DNA from 4 places in the Geodermatophilus sp. SYSU D00779 genome. Region 1 is predicted to be linked to each of the others. Evidence: riboswitches for the same ligand, from Rfam matches in the RefSeq annotation. Region 1 holds a riboswitch; each other region holds the start of a gene.

Region 1 (4,962 bases):
TCGGCCGCCGGTGGAGTGGCACCCGCAGCCGCGTCGTCGCCCCCGGTGGGGGCGTCGTCGCCGGACGCGCTCTGCCCGAGCAGCACCCCGGTGAGGACGGCCACCACGACGAGGGCCACGGCCGCGACCAGCCACCCGGCCACCCCGCGCGAGCGCCGCGGAGGCGGCTGCGTGGTGACCGGCGGCCAGCCGGACGCGGAGGCGGCGGGCGGCACGTGGGTCGGCGGCGCGACGGCGGGCCCGGGGACGTGGGTCGGGGGAGCGGAGGGGACGACCGTGGCCGGTACGTGTCCCGGGACGACGCCCTGCAGGACGCCGATCGCGTCCCCGACCAGCGCGCCGCAGGTCGGGTACCGCTCGTCGGGGTCCTTGGCCATCCCGCGGGCGACCACGACGTCCCAGCCGGGGGAGAGGTCCGGGCGCAGGGCGGTGACCCGTGGCGGCGGCGAGCTCGTGTGGGCGTGCATGAGAGCGGGCACGCCGTCGACGGGGAACGGGCGCTGCCCGGTCAGCGCCTCGTAGAGGACACAGGCGAGGGAGTAGACGTCGGCGCGGCCGTCCACCTCCCCGCCCCACAGCCGTTCGGGGGCCATGTAGTCGAAGGTGCCGACCGTCGACCCGTCCGCGGTCAGCGGCGGGGCCGCCCCCGTGCCGCCGACCTGGGCGATCCCGAAGTCCACGAGGTAGACGAAGTCCTGCGCCGCGACCAGGAGGTTGGACGGCTTGACATCGCGGTGGACCAGCGCCCGGGCGTGCGCGGCGTCGAGGGCCCGGGCGGCCTGCTCGACGATCCGCACCACCCGTGCCGGGTGCAGCGGCCCCTCCTGGGCGATCACCCCGGCGAGGTCGGTGCCGTCGACCAGGCGCATGTCGATGTAGAGCCGGCCCTCGATCTCGCCGTAGCGGTGGATCGGGATGACGTGCGGGTCGTTGAGCTGCGCGGCGGCGTAGGACTCCCGCTTGAAGCGTTCGACGTACCCCTCGTCGGCGGCCACGCCGGCCGGCAGCAGCTTGAGCGCGACCCAGCGGGCCTGCTCGCGGTCGTAGGCGCGGTACACCTCGCCCATGCCGCCGCGGCCGAGCAGGTCGTGCAGGACGTAGGGGCCGAAGCCGGTCACGTGCAGCACCCGGCCACCCGCCGGGCGGCCGTTCCGGGCCGAGACGCTGTCATCGGTGTCCCCCCTCGCGACCGAGCTCCGCGCAGCGGGACGGACCCTAGGTCGCGGAGCCTCGGCTGCCCAGGGTCCTGCGTCTCCCGGGGGACGATCCGACACGATCGGGTGGTGCAACGCCTGGCGGCCCGTCTGTCGGGGCGCGGTCGCACGGAACTGTCGGTGTCCGCTCCTAGCGTCCTGCCCGGATCGACCGGGGCCACGGACGGCTCCCGTGACGAGGGTCGGCGAGCAGAGGAGTGCACCGTGTACATCGACTGCGACACCTGCACCGCCCGCGGTACCGGCTGCGGCGACTGCGTCGTCACCGTGCTGCTGGGGGCGCCACCGGGCTGGCAGGGCGCCGACCCGACGGTCGTGCCGATGACCGGGCGGCGGGAGGACCGGCTGTCCGCCGAGGACGTCGTCGTGCTGCCGCCGGGGGTGGTCGTGGAGTTCGACGAGGTCGAGCGGCGCGCCGTCCAGGTGCTGGCCGACGCCGGTCTGGTGCCGCCGCTGCGCCACCAGCACTCGGCCCGCCCGGTCCCGGCACGACGGGCCGCGCCGCAGCGGCGGGGCGGCGGTCAGGGGTCGCAGCGGCGCACCGGGTGAGCGGGGTGCTCCGGCGTCCGCGTGAGCCGGGCGCGACGGACGGCGTGTCGCCGACCAGGAGGAACACCGACCCCACAGTCCCCGGCACCCCCGTTCGTCACTTCTTCGACACCCCCGTACGGTGAGCCGGTCCGGCCGGGTGGTCGTCACCTGCACGAGGGTGACCTCGGCCGCTCACCGCCGAATCGCCCGACGCGCCGCACCGGCGCCGAGGGGGAACCGGGGACCCACCGCAGCACTGGGGTGAGTTCTCCCGCGCGCCGGTCCGCCGGGGCGCGGAGATAGGGCGCCTTCTTCCCAGCCCGAACCCGTCAGCTAACTCGGTAGGCGGTCGCTGAGGAAGAACGGAGAGCCGCCGCCCGTGGCGACCCCCCGCCCTGCACTGGGGCATGCCGTCGATCAGTGCCATCCCGACCTCGCGGTCGCGTTCCGCCGCCCCACCCCGTCGCGCGGCATCGCCCGCGGACTGGTCCTGGGAGCCACCGCCACCCTCGCCCTGACGCTGCTGCCGGGCACCGCCGTCGCGGATCCGGAGGACCCCACGAGCGCCGCGCGGGCCGCCCAGCTGGTCGCCCAGGCCGCGCACGAGCTCGAGGTCGTCACCGAGCAGGTCAACGAGGCCCGCGAGACGCTGGCGCAGCAGCAGGCCGCCGTCCGGAGCGCCGACCAGGCGGTCGCCGAGGCCCAGTCGCAGCTCGACGCGCTCGACGGTCGGATCCGCCAGGTCGCCCGCACCGCCTTCACCTCCGGCGACGGCATGCCCGAGCTGGACCTGCTGATGACCAGCCGGTCGGCCGAGGAGTTCGTCTCGCAGCTGGCCACCCTCGACGCCATCGCCGGCCACACCGACGACGTACTGGGCGAGGTCGCCGCGTCCGCCGCTGAGGCCGAGCGGGCCCACGCCGACGCCGACGCCGCGCAGACCGCCGCCCGGCGCACGCTCGACGAGGTCACCGCCCGCCAGGCCCGGCTCGAGGCGGACATCGCCGACTACCAGGCGCAGTACGACGCGCTGTCGGCACCGCAGCAGCAGGAGGTGGTGGCCGCGCACGCCGGCCGGCCGGTCCCCGCCGCGCCGGCCGCCGCGGCCACCGGCGCCGCGCAGGCCGCCGTCGACACCGCCCTGGCGCAGGTCGGGGACCCGTACGTGTGGGGCGCCGGCGGACCGGACGCCTTCGACTGCTCGGGGTTGACCCAGTACGCGTACGCCGCGGCCGGCACCAGCCTGCCGCACTCCTCGCGGATGCAGGCGACGATGGGCTCCGCGGTGTCCCGGTCCGAGCTGCAGCCCGGCGACCTGATCTTCTACCACAGCCCCGTCAGCCACGTGGCGATGTACATCGGCAACGGCCAGATGGTGCACGCCTCGACGTCGGGCCAGCCGGTGAAGGTCGTGAGCGTCGACTCGATGGGCGGCATCAGCGCGATGCGCCGCATCGTCTGAAGGCCCCCGTCCTCCCCTGGAAGGACCCCCTTGCCCCCCGCCACTCGCAGGCTCGCGGCGGGACCCTGCAAGGAGGCCGCCAGGGCTCGGGGCGGGACCCGGGACGGGGCCGGTCGGACGCCCACGACCGGTCCACCCCCGGCCGGGTGCCGTCCCGGCCGCCGCTCGGCCCGACCTAGGATCGGCCGGGTGAGCGAGGCGGGCGGGGGGAGCTCCCGCCGGGCCGCGCTCCTGGTCGCGGGCGTGCTCGGCGCCGCGCTCGTCGTCGTCCTCGTGACGGTCCCGCCGTGGACGCTGCTGCCCGAGCCGCCGGGTGGGCGTACGCCCGTCGACCCGGCGGCGGTCCTGCCCCCGGACCTCCTGACCCGGACCGAGGCCTTCGCCGGGGCGCTGCGGCCGGCCTCGCTGACCTCGTTGCTGCTCGGCCTGGCCGTCTCCGCCGTCCTGGGGCTGACCCCGCTGGGGGCGCGGGTGGTGCGGGCCGCGGCGCGACCGGTCGGCGGAGGGCGGGTCGCCCAGGTGCTGCTGGGCACGGCGGCCGTGGTGGTCCTCGGCCAGCTGGCCACGCTCCCGGTGTCGGCGTACGCCGAGGTGGTCCGGCACCGGTACGGCATCTCGATCCGCAGCTGGGGGCTGTGGCTGCGCGACCTCGCGGTCTCGACCGCCATCAGCGCCGTCCTCACCGCCCTCGCGCTGGCGTCCTTCCTCTGGCTGGTCCGGCGGGCGCCGCGCACCTGGTGGGCGTGGGCCGCGGCGGTGGCGGCCGGCTTCGTCGTCGTCGGGTCGTTCCTCTACCCGCTGGTCATCGAGCCGGCGTTCAACCGCTTCGAGCCGCTGCCCCCCGGTGAGCTGCGCACCGAGCTGCTCGACCTGGCGGAGGAGAACGGCACCCCGGTGCAGGACGTGCTCGTCTCCGACGCCTCCCGGCGGACCACGGCGCTCAACGCCTACGTCTCCGGTTTCGGGTCGACCCGCCGCATCGTCCTCTACGACACGACGCTCGAGCACCTGTCCGACGAGGAGGTCGAGTCGATCGTGGCGCACGAGCTCGGCCACGTCGTCCACGGCGACGTGCTCACCGGCACCCTGGTCGGGGCGCTGGGGGCAGCGGCCGCGGTGGCGCTGTCGGGCTGGCTGCTGTCCTGGACGCCGTTGCTGCGCCGCGCGGGCGCGCGGTCGCCGGCGGACCCGGCCGTCGTCCCCCTGGTGCTGCTCCTGCTGTCGGTGGGCGGGCTGCTGAGCACGCCGGTGCAGAACCTGGTGTCGCGGCAGGTGGAGGCGCGCGCCGACCTGCGCGCGCTCGACCTCACCGGGGACGCCGGGGCGTTCACCGCGATGCAGCGCGAGCTGGCCGCCACCAACCTCAGCGACCCGGACCCGCCCGCGGCCTGGCAGTGGTTCTTCGGCTCGCACCCGACCGGCGCGCAGCGGATCGCCTTCGCCGAGGACTGGCAGCGGCTGGAGGACGCCGGGTGAGGACGCTGGTCGTCACCAACGACTTCCCGCCGCGCCAGGGTGGCATCCAGACCTTCGTCGCCGCACTGCTGGCCCGCCGCCCGCCGGGGTCACTGGTCGTGCTCGCCTCCCGGTCGCCCGGCTGGCAGGCCCACGACGCCGCGCTGCCCTACGAGGTGGTCCGCCACCCGACCGGCGTGCTGCTGCCCACACCCGGAGTGGCCCGCGCGGCGGCCGGGCTGGCCCGCAGGCACGGCTGCGACACCGCCTTCTTCGGCGCGGCGGCCCCGCTGGGGGTGC
Region 2 (4,962 bases), on a different contig from region 1:
CGAGCCGGGTGACCTGCTGGTCGTCGACATCCTCGACCTCGGGCCGGTGCCGCAGGCCCAGGGGCCCAACTGCGGGGAGGGCTGGGGGTACTCCGGCATCTTCGCCAAGGTCAACGGCGGGGGCTTCCTCACCGACTACTTCCCGGACGCCTACAAGGCCATCTGGGACTTCCGCGGGCAGAAGTGCACGTCCCGCCACGTCCCCGGGGTCGAGTACACCGGCATCACCCACCCCGGCCTGTTCGGGACCGCGCCGTCGGCGGACCTGCTGGCCCGCTGGAACGCCCGCGAGCGGGCGCTGATCGCCACCGACCCCGACCGCGTCCCACCGCTCGGGCTGCCGCCGCTGCCGGACAACGTCCTGGGCGGCACGGCCACCGGCGACCTGCTCGAGGCGATCGGCCGGGACGGCGCCCGCACCGTCCCGGCGCGGGAGAACGGCGGCAACCACGACATCAAGAACTTCACCCGCGGCAGCCGGGTGTTCTACCCGGTGTACGTCGACGGCGGGCTGCTCTCCGGCGGGGACCTGCACTTCAGCCAGGGGGACGGCGAGATCAACTTCTGCGGCGCCATCGAGATGGGCGGCTTCATCGACTTCTCCGTCGACCTCATCAAGGGCGGCATGGAGACCTACGGCGTCACCACGAACCCGATCTTCATGCCCGGCCGGGTCGAGCCGCGCTACTCGGAGTTCCTGACGTTCATCGGTGTCTCGGTCGACCACCGCGACGACACGAACGCCTACATGGACGCGACGCTGGCCTACCGCAACGCCTGCCTGAACGCCATCCGCTACCTGGAGAAGTGGGGCTACACCGGTGAGCAGGCCTACCTCATCCTCGGCACCTCGCCGATCGAGGGCCGGATCGGCGGTGTGGTGGACATCCCCAACGCCTGCTGCTCGGTGTTCCTGCCGACGGAGATCTTCGACGAGGACATCCGGCCCGGCGGCCAGGGCCCGCAGCGCAGGGACCGCGGGCAGGTCTGCGTCACCTCCTGACCGCGTCACCTCCTGACCGAGGTGCTGCGGCCGGGCGCGGGCGGACGACGGTCCGCCCGCGCCGCCGCGCCGTGACCCGGGTCCCCGCCGGCGGGCCGGGGGTCGTCCGCCTGGTCGCCGCAGGCGTGGTGGCCAACCTCGCGGTCGGCACGCTGTTCGCCTGGAGCCTCGTGGCGCCCCGGGTGGTGGCCGACGTCGGGGCTCCGCCGGGGAGCGGCCCGGCGGTGTTCGCCCTCGCCCTCGGCGTGTTCACCGTCGTCCTGCTCGCCGTGGGGCGCCTGCTGGCGCGGCTGGGACCGCGCCGACTGCTCGCCGCGGCCGCTCTCGCCGCCGGGGCGGGGCTGGGGCTGACCGCCGCGGGGGAGGAGCCCGGGACGCCGTGGTTGGGGATCGGCCTGCTGTTCGGCGCGGCCAACGGGTCGGCCTACGGCGTCGCGGTCGCCCTCGCCGCCCGGGTCCCCGCTGCGCGCCGTGGCACGGCCAGCGGTCTGGTGGTCGGCGCGTACGCGGCCGGGCCGGTGGTGCTCGGCCTGGTGTCCCCGCACGTCCTGCCGGTGGTCGGCTGGCGGACCTGCCTGGCCGTCCTCGCCGTGCTCGTCGCCGGTCTGGTGGGTCTCGCCGCCGCCCTCGCCCCCGGCGGTGCGGGGGACCAGCAGCGCCACGACTGCGTCGAGGAGCCGGTGCCCTGGACGACGGTGGGAGCCCTGTGGGTCCTCTTCGCCGGAGGTGCCGCGCCCGGTCTGGTCGTCTTCGCCGCCGCCGCGCCCCTGGCCGCCGCCCGGGGCCTGGCGCCCGGAGCCGTGGGAGCGGCCGTCTCCCTGCTGGCCGCCGGCAACCTGGCCGGCCGGCTGGGTGCCGGGTGGTGGTCGGACCGCGTCGGACGCCTCCCCGCCCTGGCGACCGCGCTCGCGGCCACCGCCGTCGCGGTCGCCGGGCTGGCCGTGGAGGCCGCACCCGGCGTCGTCCTGACCGGCCTGCTCGTCGTCGGACTGGCGTACGGCGCGGTCTCCGCGCTGGTCCCGGCGGCGACGGCGGACCGGGTCGGCGTCCGCGCCTTCCCGGCGGTGTACGGCCGGGTCTTCACCGCGTGGGGGTGTGCCGGTCTGCTCGCGCCCCTCCTCGGCAGGGGGCTGACCGACGTCGGCGGTCCGCAGGCCGCACTGCTCTGGCTCACCGTCCCGCTCGCCCTCGCGGCGGCCGCGCTGGCCGTCCTCGCCCGGAGGTGACCCCTACACCCTCCGGCCGTCGAACCCGGGGTGCGCGACGCGCATCACCTCACGAAAACGGGCCCGCGGATTGTCACAGTTGCATAACGCCGTTACGGTCGACAGGTCCGGTCGGTCGTTCCGCCTCCCAACGGGGGGCCCGAGCGGACGCCGCCGAGTCGCCTTCCGGGGCGAGCCGGGGACCCACCGCAGTACTGGGGTGAATCCCGCTCCTGGACGCACGTCCGGGGCCGGGTAGGGCTGCTTCCCGCCCGAACCCGTCAGCTAACTCGGTAGGCGGCAGTCGGAAGAAACGGAGAGCCGCCGGATGGCGTGCGCCTGCCCCGCTGCACCACCCCGCCGGCTCCGGTCCCGGGGGCGCTCCCGCACCTGACCGCCCGCGGCCGTCCGCAGCGGACGTCGCCCGCGCAGGCCCACCGGAGCCCCGAGCACCTCGGCTCGACCGGCACCCCGCCGTCCCCCTTCCGGTGCGCCCGCCTCGGCACTCGCCGCACGGCCGCGACCCCCTGCCGTCCGCACGCCTCCGCAGACCCGCGCGCCCACGCGCGCCGCTGCGCCCGCACCCCGGAGAACCCCATCCCCATGGACCCCCGCACCACCACCTCTGGCCGCCCCTCCCCTCGCCGCCCCGCCCGCGCACGCCGCCGTCCCGCCCTGTACCTGGGGATGGCCACCGCCGGCGCCGTCCTGGCCGGCGTCGTCGTCGGCCCCGAGCCGGCCGCGCAGGCCGAGGCCGCCCCGCCGGAGACCGTCAGCGTCGCCCGGGAGCTCGGGCTGACCGCCGGCTCCGGCCCCGTCGACGTCGCCACCGAGCTGCAGCCGCTGCAGGACCTCGCCGCCACCCGCAGCACCCGCGAGGCCGCCGAGACCGCCGCCCAGCAGGTCCAGGCCGCCGCCGACCAGGCGGTGCTCGACCGGCAGCGGGCCGAGGCCGAGGCCGCCGCGAAGGCGAAGGCCGAGGCGGAGGCCGCCGCGAAGGCGCAGGCCGAGGCCGCGGCGGCCGCGCAGGCCGCCGCCGGTCCCGCCCCGGCGCAGGCGGGTGCGGCAGCTCCCGCGGCGGCCGCGCCCCGGGCCTCGGCCGCCGCGGCCGGCACGGTCGCGCGCATCAGCAACACCGCCGGTCCCGTCGCCGCGGTGGTGCAGGCCGCGGCGAACCGGGTGGTCAGCAACGTGCCCGGCGCCGACTCGATCACCCTGGGCGGCACCCGCCCGAGCGCGGCCGACCCGGGCGGCCACCCGTCCGGCCTGGCTCTGGACTACATGGTGCTGTCCGACGCCGCCCTCGGGGACGCGATCGTCGCGTACCACATCGCCCACTGGGACGAGCTCGGCGTCGACTACGTCATCTGGCAGCAGCGGATGCTGTCCTCGCCCAACGGCTCCTGGAAGGCGATGGCGGACCGCGGTGGCGCGACGGCGAACCACATGGACCACCCGCACGTGAACTACCGGGGCTGACCTGCGGTTGCCCACCGCGCCGGCGGGGCAGGACGGCACGATGGGCACCAGCTCCTCCCGTCCCGTCCCGCCGACCCTCGTCGACGCCAACCGGCTGTGGGTCGACTCGCGCGTCCGTGCGCTGGTCCAGCGCCGCGTCGAGGCGCCGGTCCTGCTCCGGCTGGGCGGGCCGGTGCCCGGCGGCCGGGTCCTCGAGCTCGGCACCGGGCGGCGCGGCACCGGGCTGCGCCTGGCGCTGGAGGTCTTCGGCGCCGCACACGCCGACGGCGTCGAGCGGTACGAGACGAGCGTCGCGGCGTGCCGGGAGGCGGTCCGTGACCTGAGCGGCCGGGTCGACGTGCAGTGCGGCGACGCGACGGCGCTGACCGCGCAGGACGGGGCCTACGACGCGGTCTTCGGCTACCACGTCCTGCACCACGCCGACGCCTGGCGGGACGTCGTCCGGGAAGCGGCGCGGGTGCTGCGGCCCGGCGGGCGCCTCTACTCCTGCGAGATGACCGCGCGTTTCGTGGACAGCCGCCCGCTGCGGGCGGTCTCCCGCCACCCCGCCGACGGCGACCGGCCCACCCCGGACGGCCTGGCCGCCGCGTGCCGGGCGGCGGGGCTGACCGTGACCGCGCAGGACACCCGGCTCGCCGGCTGCTGGACGGCGCTCGTCGCGACCCGGCCCTGAGCCGGCCGCCCGCCGGACGTCAGAAGAGCGGGGCGACCGTCCGCTCGGTGTCGTGCTCGGCGATGAAGGCGCGGACGACCGGGTAGATCTCGGACTCCCAGCGCGAGCCGGCGAACACGCCGTAGTGGCCCACGCCCGGCTGCAGGTGGTGCCGCCGCCGCTCGGGCGGGAGCCCGGTGCACAGCGCGTGCGCGGCCTCGGTCTGCCCGGGCGAGCACATGTCGTCCTGGGCGCCCTCGACGGTGAGCAGCGCGGTCTCCTCGATGAGCGAGGGGTCCACGCGCCGGCCGCGCCACGTCAGGACGCCGCGGGGCAGGTCGTGCGCCATGAAGACCCGATCCAGCGTCTCCAGGTAGAACTCCGCGGGCACGTCCATCACCGCGCCGTACTCGTCGTAGAAGGCGCGGGTGGCGGCCGCGGTCGCCTCGTCGCCGGCCACCATGGCGCGGTACATCCCCAGGTGGGCGCCGAGGTGCCGCCGCGGGTTCATCGACATGAAGGCCGTGAGCTGGGCGACCCCGGGGTAGACCCGCCGTCCGGCGCCCGGGTACCGGGCCGGGACGGTCGTGGTCAGCAGCCGCTCGTACCGGGACAGCGGGACG
Region 3 (4,962 bases), on a different contig from region 1:
GCGGTCGCGAAGGAGGCCGGCGTCCCGCTGGGGGCGGTGCACTACGCCTTCGGCTCCAAGACCGAGCTGGTGCGCGCGGTCTTCCGGGCCGACCGCGACCGGTCGACCGCGCTGCTGCGGCGGGCGGTGGACGCGGGTGGCCCGCCCGCGGAGGTCCTGACCCGGGCCCTGGTCGGCTACGCCGACAGCGTCATCGCCGACCCCGGCGCCGAGATCGTGCTCCAGGAGCTGACCATGATGGGCGGCCGGGACGACGACCTGCGGGCCGCGGCGCGGGAGTCCACCGAGCAGTACCGCGGCGACGTCCTCGAGCTGCTGCACCGCGTGGCCGAGGCATCCGGCGGCACCTGGTCCGGCGACGTCGAGGTGCTGGCGGAGTCGGTCCTGGGGCTGCTGTTCGGGGCGTCGGTGAACTGGCTGTGCACCGGCGACGACGACCTCTTCCGCCGGTGCGCCGGCGACGCCGCGCAGACCCTCGCCGCCCGCCTCGGCTGAGACGACCCCGGGCCGGCGCGAGCGGACCGCGCTCCGGGGAGGCACCCGCCTCAGCCGCGGGCGCGGCAGCGGTTGCGAGTGCCCGCTCCGGTCAGGCCCCCGCCGTGGTCGGGTCCCCGGCGGTGTCGCCGTGCGGCGCCTCGACCGCCGTCGACCGAGGGCCGGCAGCAGCTGTCGGCCGGCCCCGACGGCCGAGCGCCATCGTCAGGAACGCCGTCCCGACGCCGGTGCCCAGCGCGGCCAACGCCCACAGGGGCCCGCTGCGCTCGGTCCCCAGGAGGCGGTCGAGGGACAGGTCCCCGGGCCCGGTCCCGGCCAGCGACGTCACGGCCGCGATCAGGACGGCGTTGTGCTCCCAGCGGCCGTTGGCGGCCCACGGACCGTTGGGCAGGTGCACCTCGCGGATCGCCGTCGTCATGACGCCGGTCAGCGCCGCCGACGCCAGTGGCGTCGCCGGCCCCGCGGCCAGGGGACCTCCACCGACCGTCTCGGTCGTCCCCCACCGTCGCCCGACTCGTCGCCGACCTGGCTCCGTGGGATCCGGCCGGCATCGCTCCGGTCGCTGCAGCCGACCCCGCGCCGTGCGGCCATCGCCGCGCCGTCGGTGTGTCGCTCCTGAGCAGTCGCCACCCGCTACAGCGAGGGGCTCGTGCCGGCGAGCGCGCAGCGAAGGCGCTGACCGCTCCGGCGCTCCGCGGCCTGGTGGGGGGCCTCACTGCGTGCAGTACCCCCTCTCGGCCAGCCCGTCCAGGATCATGGGCAGGGCTGCGGGGGTGTTGTGCCCCGTGGCGTCGTGCAACAGCACGACGCTCCCCGGCCGCACGTCCCGCAGCACCCGGTCCCGGATCGTCGTCGCCGGCGGGTCCGCCCAGTCACGGGGGTCGACGGTCCACAACACCATCGCGTCCAGGCCGACCTGCCGGGCGGCCGCCTCCACGACGCCGTTGGTGTCCCCGTACGGCGGGCGCCACTCCCCGGGGGAGCGCCCCGTGGCCCGCTCGATGACCTCGTTGGTGCGTCGCAGTTGCGACTCCACCTGCGCCTGGTCCAGCGTGGTGAGCCTCGGGTGGTTCCACGAGTGGTTGCCGATCCGGTGGCCCTCCTGGCTGGCGCGACGGACGAGGTCGGGTCGGGCAGCGGCCATCTCGCCGGTGACGAAGAACGTCGCCTCCACGCCCCGGTCCGCCAGCGTGTCCAGGATGTCGGCTGTGGCGGTCGCGGAGGGCCCGTCGTCGAAGGTGAGCCGGACGGAGCCGGCTGCACACTGCTGCGGCGCCGACGCCGCCCGAGCCGGCGCAGCGAGCAGCACCAGCAGGAGTGCGCCGGTGACGAGGCCGGTCCAGCGGCTCGGACCCGGCCTCGTCAGCGCGCGTGCCGGTCCGTGGTCCCGGCCCACCCTGCCGCCGCTCCCCCGCCCCTGAGCCCTGGTGGCCCTGCGCCGGCTGGGGCGGAGGAGGGCCTGCGACCCGGCTCCGGGAGACGGCGCGGGGGTCCGGCTCGGCCCACCGGGCCGGCGGGATCGGTCGGGTGGGTCCGCCGTGGCAGGGCACGCCGATCCCGCCGGCGTGCCCTGCCGACGGGTCCCGGGTCCGGGCACGGTGAGGTGCCTCACCCGGGGACCTAGGTCCGGCTGAGTCGGCCGACCGCGGCCCGGGCCGCCTCCAGGTGCTTCCGGTACGAGCCGTTGGTGTAGGCCACCCACGGCTTGAAGTTGGTGCCCTTGGCGGAGATCCGATGGGCGGCGTTGGCGTTGCACTGGGCGTCGTAGGCGCAGCTCTTGGAGACCGAGGGGTGCCAGCAGCTGTTGATCTGCCAGAGACCACGGTCCACCGAGCCGTTCGGACAGCCCTTCGTCGGGCCGTTCGCGTTCTGCGCGTCCGCACGGCAGGACGACTCCCCCATGCCCACCGCGACCGCGGTGACGAGCCGGTCGCCGGTGAAACCGGCACGCGAGGCGACGGTCGCGCACAGGTCCACTGCTGCACTGGTCGAGGCGTCGGAGTCCGCCCTCGCCGGGGCCGGTACCGCGAGGACGGCGAGCGCCAGGACCGCCACGACGGCCAGGCGGAGGGGCAGCACCGCCCGGACGGGACGACGCATGCCGAGGATGTGCTGGTGCATGAGATCCTCCGAGCGCGCCTGCGGGATGAGCTGTCGGGTTCGGGCGGGAGGACTGCCCGGCCGTGGGGAGCACGGCTTCACCCCGAGGACCGCTGAGGCGGCCCGGAGGTCCTGCGATCTCCCGTTCCTGCCTGAGGTGAGTCGAGGTCGGCCCGGCCAGCGGCAGGACTCGGCGTGCTACCGGACCGTCCCGCGGATGCGGGCGGCCTGACCGTAGGTTGTGACGTGGGTCACAGCAAACGGAGCGCGGAGAGACGGCCGGCGGCCGCAGTGCCGTCACCCCTCCCGGGCCGTGCGCTCACGGTCCGGGACCGGCTGGGTGCACACCTCGGGCGGCGTGACCGATGACAGCGCACGCCGGTCGAGCCCGGCCCGGCTCGGCCCTCGTCCCACCCGGCCGGCGCACCTGTGCGGGACCGCGCCCACTGGCTAGCGTCGAGCCGCATGAGGGATCCCGACCTCCGGGTGGCGATCGTCGGCGCCGGCATCGGGGGACTGTCCCTGGCCCTGGCGTTGCGTGAGCGGGGTGTGCGGGCCGAGGTGTTCGAGCAGGCCGCGCAACTGACCGAGATCGGTGCGGCGATCGCGCTGTCGGCCAACGCCACCCGGGAGTACGCCCGGCTGGGCCTGCTCGACGAACTGGCCGCGGCCTCGACGATCCCCACGGAGCTGGTCTACCGCCACTGGCAGGACGGCAGCCGCATCGCCGCCCACCCGGTGGCCGAGGGCGGTACCTACGTGGACCGGTTCGGTGCGCCGTACTTCGGCATCCACCGCGCCGACCTGCAGAGGACCCTCAGCGGCGCGTTCGGCGCCGAGCACCTGCACCTGGGCTGCCGGCTGACCGATCTCGTCCCGGAGCGCGACTCGGTCGTGCTCGAGTTCGCCAACGGTCGGGTGGCACGCGCCGACGTGGTCGTCGGCGCCGACGGCGTGCGGTCCACCGTCCGCCGGTGGGTCACCGGTGCGGACGACGCCGTCTACTCCGGTACCAGCGCCTTCCGCGGCATCGTGCCCACCGAGAACCTGCCCTCCCTGCCCGATCCGCACGCGATCCAGTTCTGGATGGGCCCCGACGCGCACCTGCTGCACTACGCGATCGGCGGTGCCGGCGAGCTGGTCAACTTCTTCGCGGTGGTGGAGGGCCCGCCGACCTGGCTGCACGACGGCACGGTGGCCGAGGTGCACGAGGACGTCCCGGTCGCGTCCTTCCGGGGCTGGCACCGCGCCGTCACCGAGATGATCAGAGCGGCCGAGAGCCCGATCCGGTGGGGGCTGTTCACGGTGCGCCCCCTGCTGCGCTGGTACCGGGGCCGGGTCGTCGTCCTCGGCGACGCCGCACACGGCATGCTGCCGCACCAGGGACAGGGTGCGAACACCTCGATCGAGGACGCCTTCGCCCTGGCCGCGCTGGTCGCCGGCGCCCGGCCCGGCGACGATCTGGAGCCGGTGTTCTCCCGGTACCAGACGCTCCGCCGGGCCCGCACACGCGCGATCCAGCGCAGCTCCTGGGTCACCAACTCCCTGCTCCACCTGCCCGACGGACCGGTCGCCCGGATGCGGGACGCGAAGGTGGCGAGGTTCCCGGAGGACTTCGGCTGGATCCACGAGTACGACGTGCAGCAGGCGCTCCGGGCGTCCGCTCCCGCACCCCGCTGAGCCACGGGACGCCCCGCCACCGACCGGAGGCAGCACCCTGATGACGCGAGACGAGCTGGAGGAGGGGCCGGCGGAGGTCCTGCGGACGGTCGCCGGCACCGACCCCGCCGACATCGCCCCGGAGAAGTCCTTCACCGAGGACCTCGGCCTCGACTCCCTGGCGATGGCCGAGGTCCTCGTCGCGGCCGAGGACCGGTTCGGCGTGCTCGTCCCCGACGACGACTGGGCGCGGTTCACGACGGTGGGCGATGCCCTCCGGTACCTCGAGCAGGCGACCACCGCGCCACCGTGGACGCCGCCCCGAGCTGGGCGGGAGCGGCCCGCCCCGGGCGGCTGATCCCCGACCGTGCGCGCGGCCCGGGCCGGTCCGCCACGGATGGGCCCGGGAGGGTCGGCACCAGCGGCGGTCGCCGATCCCCGGGACCGGCGCTCAGCTCGGGGCCGGGGAGAAGTCCGGGCGCTCCAGCAGCCCGGAGACGGCCAACCCCGCGAGCAGACCCCAGAAGGCGGCCCCGACGTTCAGCACCGTCACGTCGGCGACGGTCACCACGAAGGTCACGAGGGCGCCGAGGGTGAAGCGGGTGCTGAACGCCGCGACGAAGGACCCCTGCAGCACCCGCAGCAGGGCCAGGCCGCCGAGCGTGGCGATGAACGCCGGCGGCGTGGCCAGCATGGCGCTGGTGAACA
Region 4 (4,962 bases), on a different contig from region 1:
CTGGCCCTCCTGGCTCGTCACGTACGTCATGAAGTCCGCGACCAGGTCGGCGGTCAGCTGGTCCTCGTACGCGATGCAGCCCAGGTGGTAGCTGACCAGGACGATCGGGTAGCGGCCCGACTCGGCCGTCGTCCGCTCGAGCTCCAGGGCGAAGTCGTACGGACCACGGCCCGGCAGCGGCTCGGACCCCTCCACGACGGCGGCCGCGGCCTCGGGCGTCGGCGCGACGAACCCGCCGCCGACGCCGATGCGGGCCACCCCGAGGTCGCCGGCCTGGGAGAGGTCGGCGTAGCCGATGGTCCCCTGCCCGCCGGCGACGGCGGCCACCACGCCGGAGTTGCCCTGGGCCGACTCGCCGCCCTCCACGGGCCACTCGCCGTCGGGCTCGAAGGGCCAGGCCCCGGGTGCTGCGGCGGCCAGGTACTCGGTGAAGTTCTCCGTCGTCCCGGACTCGTCGGACCGGTTCACCGGGGTGATCGGCAGGGCGGGCAGCGCGACGCCGGGGTTGTCCGCGGCGATCGCGGGGTCGTCCCAGCGGGTGATCTGCCGGGCGAAGACCCGGGCCAGGACCTCGGGGGAGAGGGCCAGCTCCGCCACCCCCGGGAGGTTGTAGACCGCTGCGATCGGTGAGATGTAGTTCGGCAGCTCGAACACCTCGCCGCCGCAGCGCTCCCGTGCCGCGACGAGCTCCTCCTCGTCGAGCGGCGCGTCCGAGCCGGCGAAGTCGATGCCACCGGCGACGAACTGCTCGCGGCCACCACCGGAGCCGACCGGGTCGTAGTCCACGGTGACGCCCGGCTGCACCGCCGAGTACCCCGCCGTCCACCCCTGCATCGCCGCCTGCTGGCTGCTCGCCCCGGCGCCCACGAGGGAGCCGCTGAGGTCGCCGGCGGCTTCCGTGCCCTGGCCGCGCTCGTTCGGGGGCACGTACTGCGACAGGGCCACCGCTGCACCGGCCACCACGGCGACCCCGACAGCAGCGGCGACCTTCCTCCGGGCCGACACCCGCGTCCTCCCGCCATCCGGCCCCGCGCTCCGCGCCGGGCGTCCGGACACGACCCTAGGCCTCGCTCCCGGCCCTCACCGATCAGCACCCGGAGGCGCCGCTACACGGGTTCCGCACCCAGCGAGGAGGGCTGTGGACGACGCCCGGGCGACGTCCACAGCCCCCCGATCGAGTGGTCCCGTGGGCGAGATCACACCGGACACGTGGTGTGCCGGCCGGTCCGGCCGGGAATCCGCGGGATCCCGGCGTTCCTGCTGGTCGCCTCGCGCGTCACACCTGCACCCCGGTCACCGTTCCGCGGTCGCGCGCTGACGCCGCGTAGTGGAGACGGCGCTCCGGTGGCAAGGCGGCGCCCCGGCTCCGTTACCCGATCGTGACCCGGGGCCCGGATCCGTGTAGGTTCCCCGACGGCCCTGCCGGGCTCAGCTCCTCGGGAACCGGGGGCCTCGGCACGGCCCCGCCGAACCGCCGACGTCCCGACCCGGGGCCGAGGCGGACCGGGGACCCACCGAACACCTGGGGTGAGTCCTGCATGCGCACGTGCTGCGCAGGCAGGTAGGGCGCCGTCCGGCCCGAACCCGTCAGCTAACTCGGTAGGCGGTCGCGAGGATGGGAGAACCGTCGCCTTGGCGACCCTGCACCGCCTGAACACCGTGGTCCGCTGCGCCACGTCGCCCAGCAGTCGCTCGCGCGCTCCGCGTCGGGCCGTCGTCGTCGCCGCCGCGGTGGTCGGGCTCCTGGCCGGCACGCCCGTCGTCGCCGGGGCCGCGCCCGCCCCCGCCGCCTCGGAGCAGGCCTCGCTCGAGGAGCAGGTCAAGGCCATCGAGGCGCAGGTCAAGGCCGCGGAGGAGCAGCTCCAGCGGATGACCATCGAGGCCGAGGCCGCCGCGGACGCCGCCCTCGTCGCCCGCGCCCAGCTGGCCCAGGGCCAGGCCGAGGCCGAGCGGACCGCCGCCGAGCTGGCCGCCGCCCAGGCCGACGTCGCCGGGGCCGAGGAGGACATCGCCCAGCTCGGCCGCGAGGCCTACATGGGCGCCGAGGAGCGCTACGGCGACCTCGAGCTCATCCTCGACGCGCAGAGCCCGACCGAGTTGCTGCAGCAGGCCGCCACCATGGAGCAGCTCGGTGACCACCGCGCCGACCGGCTGCAGGAGTTCCTCACCGTCCAGGCGCGGGTCGAGGAGGCCGACCGCGCCGCCCGGGCCGCCGTCGCGCAGCTCGGCGAGCTCGCCCGCAAGGCCGACGAGGCCGAGCGCGCGGCGAACGAGCACCTCGCCCGGGCCCAGGCCGACTACGACGCCCGCGCAGCGGAGAAGGCCCGCCTCGACGAGGAGCTCCGCCTGGCCGGCGAGCGGCTGCTCGCCGCGCAGGGCGCCGCCGACGCCGCGGCCGCGTGGAGCGCCCGCCAGGCCCAGCAGCAGCAGACGCTGGCCAGCGCCTCGGGCACGTCCGGCATGCCGACCGCCGGCCGGGTGACGTCCTGCTACGGCCCGCGCTGGGGGACCATGCACCAGGGCGTCGACATCGCCGCGCCCATCGGAACCCCGATCTACGTGCCCGAGGACGGCGTCGTCCTACAGGCCGGCGCGGCGAGCGGCTTCGGTCAGGCCGTGTACGTGCAGCACGGCGACGGGCAGATCACCCTCTACGGGCACGTGAACCAGTTCCACGTCGGCGCCGGTCAGGTCGTGGAGGCCGGGGACCACATCGCCGACGTCGGCAACAAGGGCCAGTCCACCGGGCCGCACCTGCACTTCGAGGTGCACCAGGGCGGGCTCTACGCCAGCCGGGTCAACCCGATGCCGTGGCTCCAGTCGCACGGCATCGCGCTGGGCGGCGCCTGCTGAAGCAGGACCCTGTTCGCCTCACCGGGGAAGGACCCCGTCCTCCCCACCCTCGGAGAAGGGCCCCGGAGGTCTCTCAGCGTCGTCCGCGCAGCCGGCCGAGCAGGCCGCCCACGCCCCCGAGGGTCTGCGCCGCCAGCGCCAGGATCGGGCCGCCGGGGATGCCCGGCGCCGACTGCACGATCGGCGCCAGGGCCAGCAGGCCGCCCAGCTCGTGCACCCGCAGCCGTCGCCGGGCCAGCGCCGCCACCGGGTTGACCCGGCCCGAGGCGGCCTCCAGGAGCAGGTCCGCCGGCGCCTCCACCGCGGTGCCCCGGACGTCGCCGGCGGGGGTCGGGCGCACCGTCCAGCCGGAGCCGTCGGCGGCGAAGGCCCAGCCGCCCTCCGGCGTCGCCAGCGTCGCGCCGCCGCTGACCCCCTCGCGGGCCGCCAGCGCGCCGGTCACGTCGGCCAGCGCGGCCAGCCCGGACTGCAGGACCGCGGGCGGGGGAGGGGTCGCGCCGCAGGGCACCAGGTCCAGGCCGTGCACCGCGAGCTCGTAGGCCTGCCCGAGGACGACGCTGAGCAGCGGCAGCCGGCCGACGACGGCCACCGCCGGTGCGGTGTCGAGTTCTGCCGGCTCCTCGGCGAGGTACCGGGCGGTGGCCTCCCCGTTCCGGCGCAGCGCGGCCAGCACCTCCTCCCGGGAGGCGTCCCGGTACGCGGCGGTCACCCGCGCGTTCGTGGCGTCGACGTCCGGCGGCGTCCCCACCCCGCCGGCCCGCGCCGAGGCGATCAGGTCGGGCAGCGCGGCGTGGTCGTCCCACAGGCCCAGGTGCACGCACACCTCGTGTGCGCGCCAGCCGGGCAGCCGGGTCGGCCGCCCGAGGTCGACCTCCGCCGCCTGCTCGAGGAAGGCGTCCCACGCGCCGAGCACCATCGGCCCGACGGCGTCGCGGCCGGCGTCGGCCATGCCCCGGTGCTGGGTCAGCTGCATGGCCGCCTCCTACCCCGGGGGGACGGCGGCAGGCGTGGCGTGGGTCTCGCCGCGGTCCGGTGAGCCACCCTCCGGGGATGAGGTCGGTCAAGGGGGAACCACCCCGCGTCGATGCCGGGGCCGTGGACGACAGGCCGGTCCCGGACCGCCGCTCTCCCCGTGGGAGCGGACGGCGCGGCCGCCTGGCCGTGCTGCGCACCGCGCTCTACCGGCAGCTGGCTGCCGACGACGACCGCGCCGCCTACTGGGTGCGCCACGTGCGCCTGGGCGTCTGGCTCACCGAGGTCAGTGCCCTGGCGGTGATCGGCTACGCGCTCCTGACCCCGGGCACCGCCACGCGCACCGTCGTCCTCCTGGCGCTCGCCGGCACCGCGGTCCTGGCGGCGCCGCTGCTGCTCATGCTCCCGGTGGCCGCGATGGTCCGTGACCGCCGCGGCAGCCTGCTCTTCTACGGCTGGAGCCTCGCGGTCACCGGGCTGGTCACCGCCGGCACCCGGGTGGACGGCGGGGCGCGCAGCCCGCTGTACGCGCTGCTGTTCATCACCCTCGGCTTCCTGGCGGTGGCCTACCCGCCATGGGGCGTCGTCGCCGTGGGCGCCGTGATGACCGGGGCCTACCTGGTCTGCGTGGCCGGCGGTGACCTGGACTCCTCGGGGTCCTTCATCGCGGTCGTCATGGCCGCCTACACGGTGCTCTGCGCGATGGCCTCGGCCAACCAGTGGGAGTCCTACGAGCGGCAGCAGCTGCTGCTGCGCACGTCCGCCGTGCTGGCGGCCACCGATCCGCTGACCGGCTGCCTCAACCGCCGCGCCTTCCTCGACCGGCTGGACCGCGCGGCGGCCGGCGCCGGCGAGGGGTGGGTGGTCTGCCTGGTCGACCTGGACGGCTTCAAGGGCGTCAACGACCGCAGCGGCCACGCCGCCGGGGACGCCGTCCTGCGGGCGGTCACGGCCGCGCTGAACGGCGTGGTGCGCGGGACCGACACGGTGGCCCGGCTCGGCGGCGACGAGTTCGCCGTCCTCGCGGAGGTGGACCCCGGCGGGAGTCAGGCCCTGGCCGTCCGGTTGCGGGACGCCGTGGCCCGGATCGGTGCCGGCGCCGGCGTGACCGCGAGCGTCGGCGTCACCGACGTCCGG

What was found. Region 1 has a riboswitch for cyclic di-AMP ahead of ACI79G_RS02620 (NlpC/P60 family protein). Riboswitches for the same ligand answer to the same signal wherever they lie in the genome.
Region 2: another riboswitch for cyclic di-AMP. It lies ahead of ACI79G_RS20025 (hypothetical protein); the one in region 1 lies ahead of ACI79G_RS02620 (NlpC/P60 family protein).
Region 3: another riboswitch for cyclic di-AMP. It lies ahead of ACI79G_RS10370 (hypothetical protein); the one in region 1 lies ahead of ACI79G_RS02620 (NlpC/P60 family protein).
Region 4: another riboswitch for cyclic di-AMP. It lies ahead of ACI79G_RS21570 (peptidoglycan DD-metalloendopeptidase family protein); the one in region 1 lies ahead of ACI79G_RS02620 (NlpC/P60 family protein).

Annotation. Positions count from the first base shown of each region.
Region 1 covers NZ_JBJGZQ010000003.1:13,342-18,303, forward strand. Annotated here, with positions in the region: gene ACI79G_RS02610 (protein kinase domain-containing protein) at 1-1,127, opposite strand, end outside; gene ACI79G_RS02615 (hypothetical protein) at 1,419-1,763, shown strand; cyclic di-AMP (ydaO/yuaA leader) riboswitch at 1,960-2,108, shown strand; gene ACI79G_RS02620 (NlpC/P60 family protein) at 2,125-3,207, shown strand; gene ACI79G_RS02625 (M48 family metallopeptidase) at 3,397-4,683, shown strand; gene ACI79G_RS02630 (glycosyltransferase family 4 protein) at 4,680-4,962, shown strand, end outside.
Region 2 covers NZ_JBJGZQ010000028.1:4,366-9,327, forward strand. Annotated here, with positions in the region: gene fmdA (formamidase) at 1-1,003, shown strand, start outside; gene ACI79G_RS20020 (MFS transporter) at 1,075-2,229, shown strand; cyclic di-AMP (ydaO/yuaA leader) riboswitch at 2,371-2,523, shown strand; gene ACI79G_RS20025 (hypothetical protein) at 2,812-3,687, shown strand; gene ACI79G_RS20030 (class I SAM-dependent methyltransferase) at 3,728-4,360, shown strand; gene phaZ (polyhydroxyalkanoate depolymerase) at 4,380-4,962, opposite strand, start outside.
Region 3 covers NZ_JBJGZQ010000010.1:153,618-158,579, reverse strand. Annotated here, with positions in the region: gene ACI79G_RS10385 (TetR/AcrR family transcriptional regulator) at 1-495, shown strand, start outside; gene ACI79G_RS10380 (hypothetical protein) at 587-913, opposite strand; gene ACI79G_RS10375 (polysaccharide deacetylase family protein) at 1,208-1,804, opposite strand; gene ACI79G_RS10370 (hypothetical protein) at 2,116-2,616, opposite strand; cyclic di-AMP (ydaO/yuaA leader) riboswitch at 2,618-2,765, opposite strand; gene ACI79G_RS10365 (FAD-dependent monooxygenase) at 3,061-4,275, shown strand; gene ACI79G_RS10360 (acyl carrier protein) at 4,316-4,612, shown strand; gene ACI79G_RS10355 (benzoate/H(+) symporter BenE family transporter) at 4,706-4,962, opposite strand, start outside.
Region 4 covers NZ_JBJGZQ010000033.1:1,191-6,152, reverse strand. Annotated here, with positions in the region: gene pstS (phosphate ABC transporter substrate-binding protein PstS) at 1-1,005, opposite strand, end outside; cyclic di-AMP (ydaO/yuaA leader) riboswitch at 1,471-1,621, shown strand; gene ACI79G_RS21570 (peptidoglycan DD-metalloendopeptidase family protein) at 1,633-2,853, shown strand; gene ACI79G_RS21565 (maleylpyruvate isomerase N-terminal domain-containing protein) at 2,927-3,826, opposite strand; gene ACI79G_RS21560 (diguanylate cyclase domain-containing protein) at 3,949-4,962, shown strand, end outside.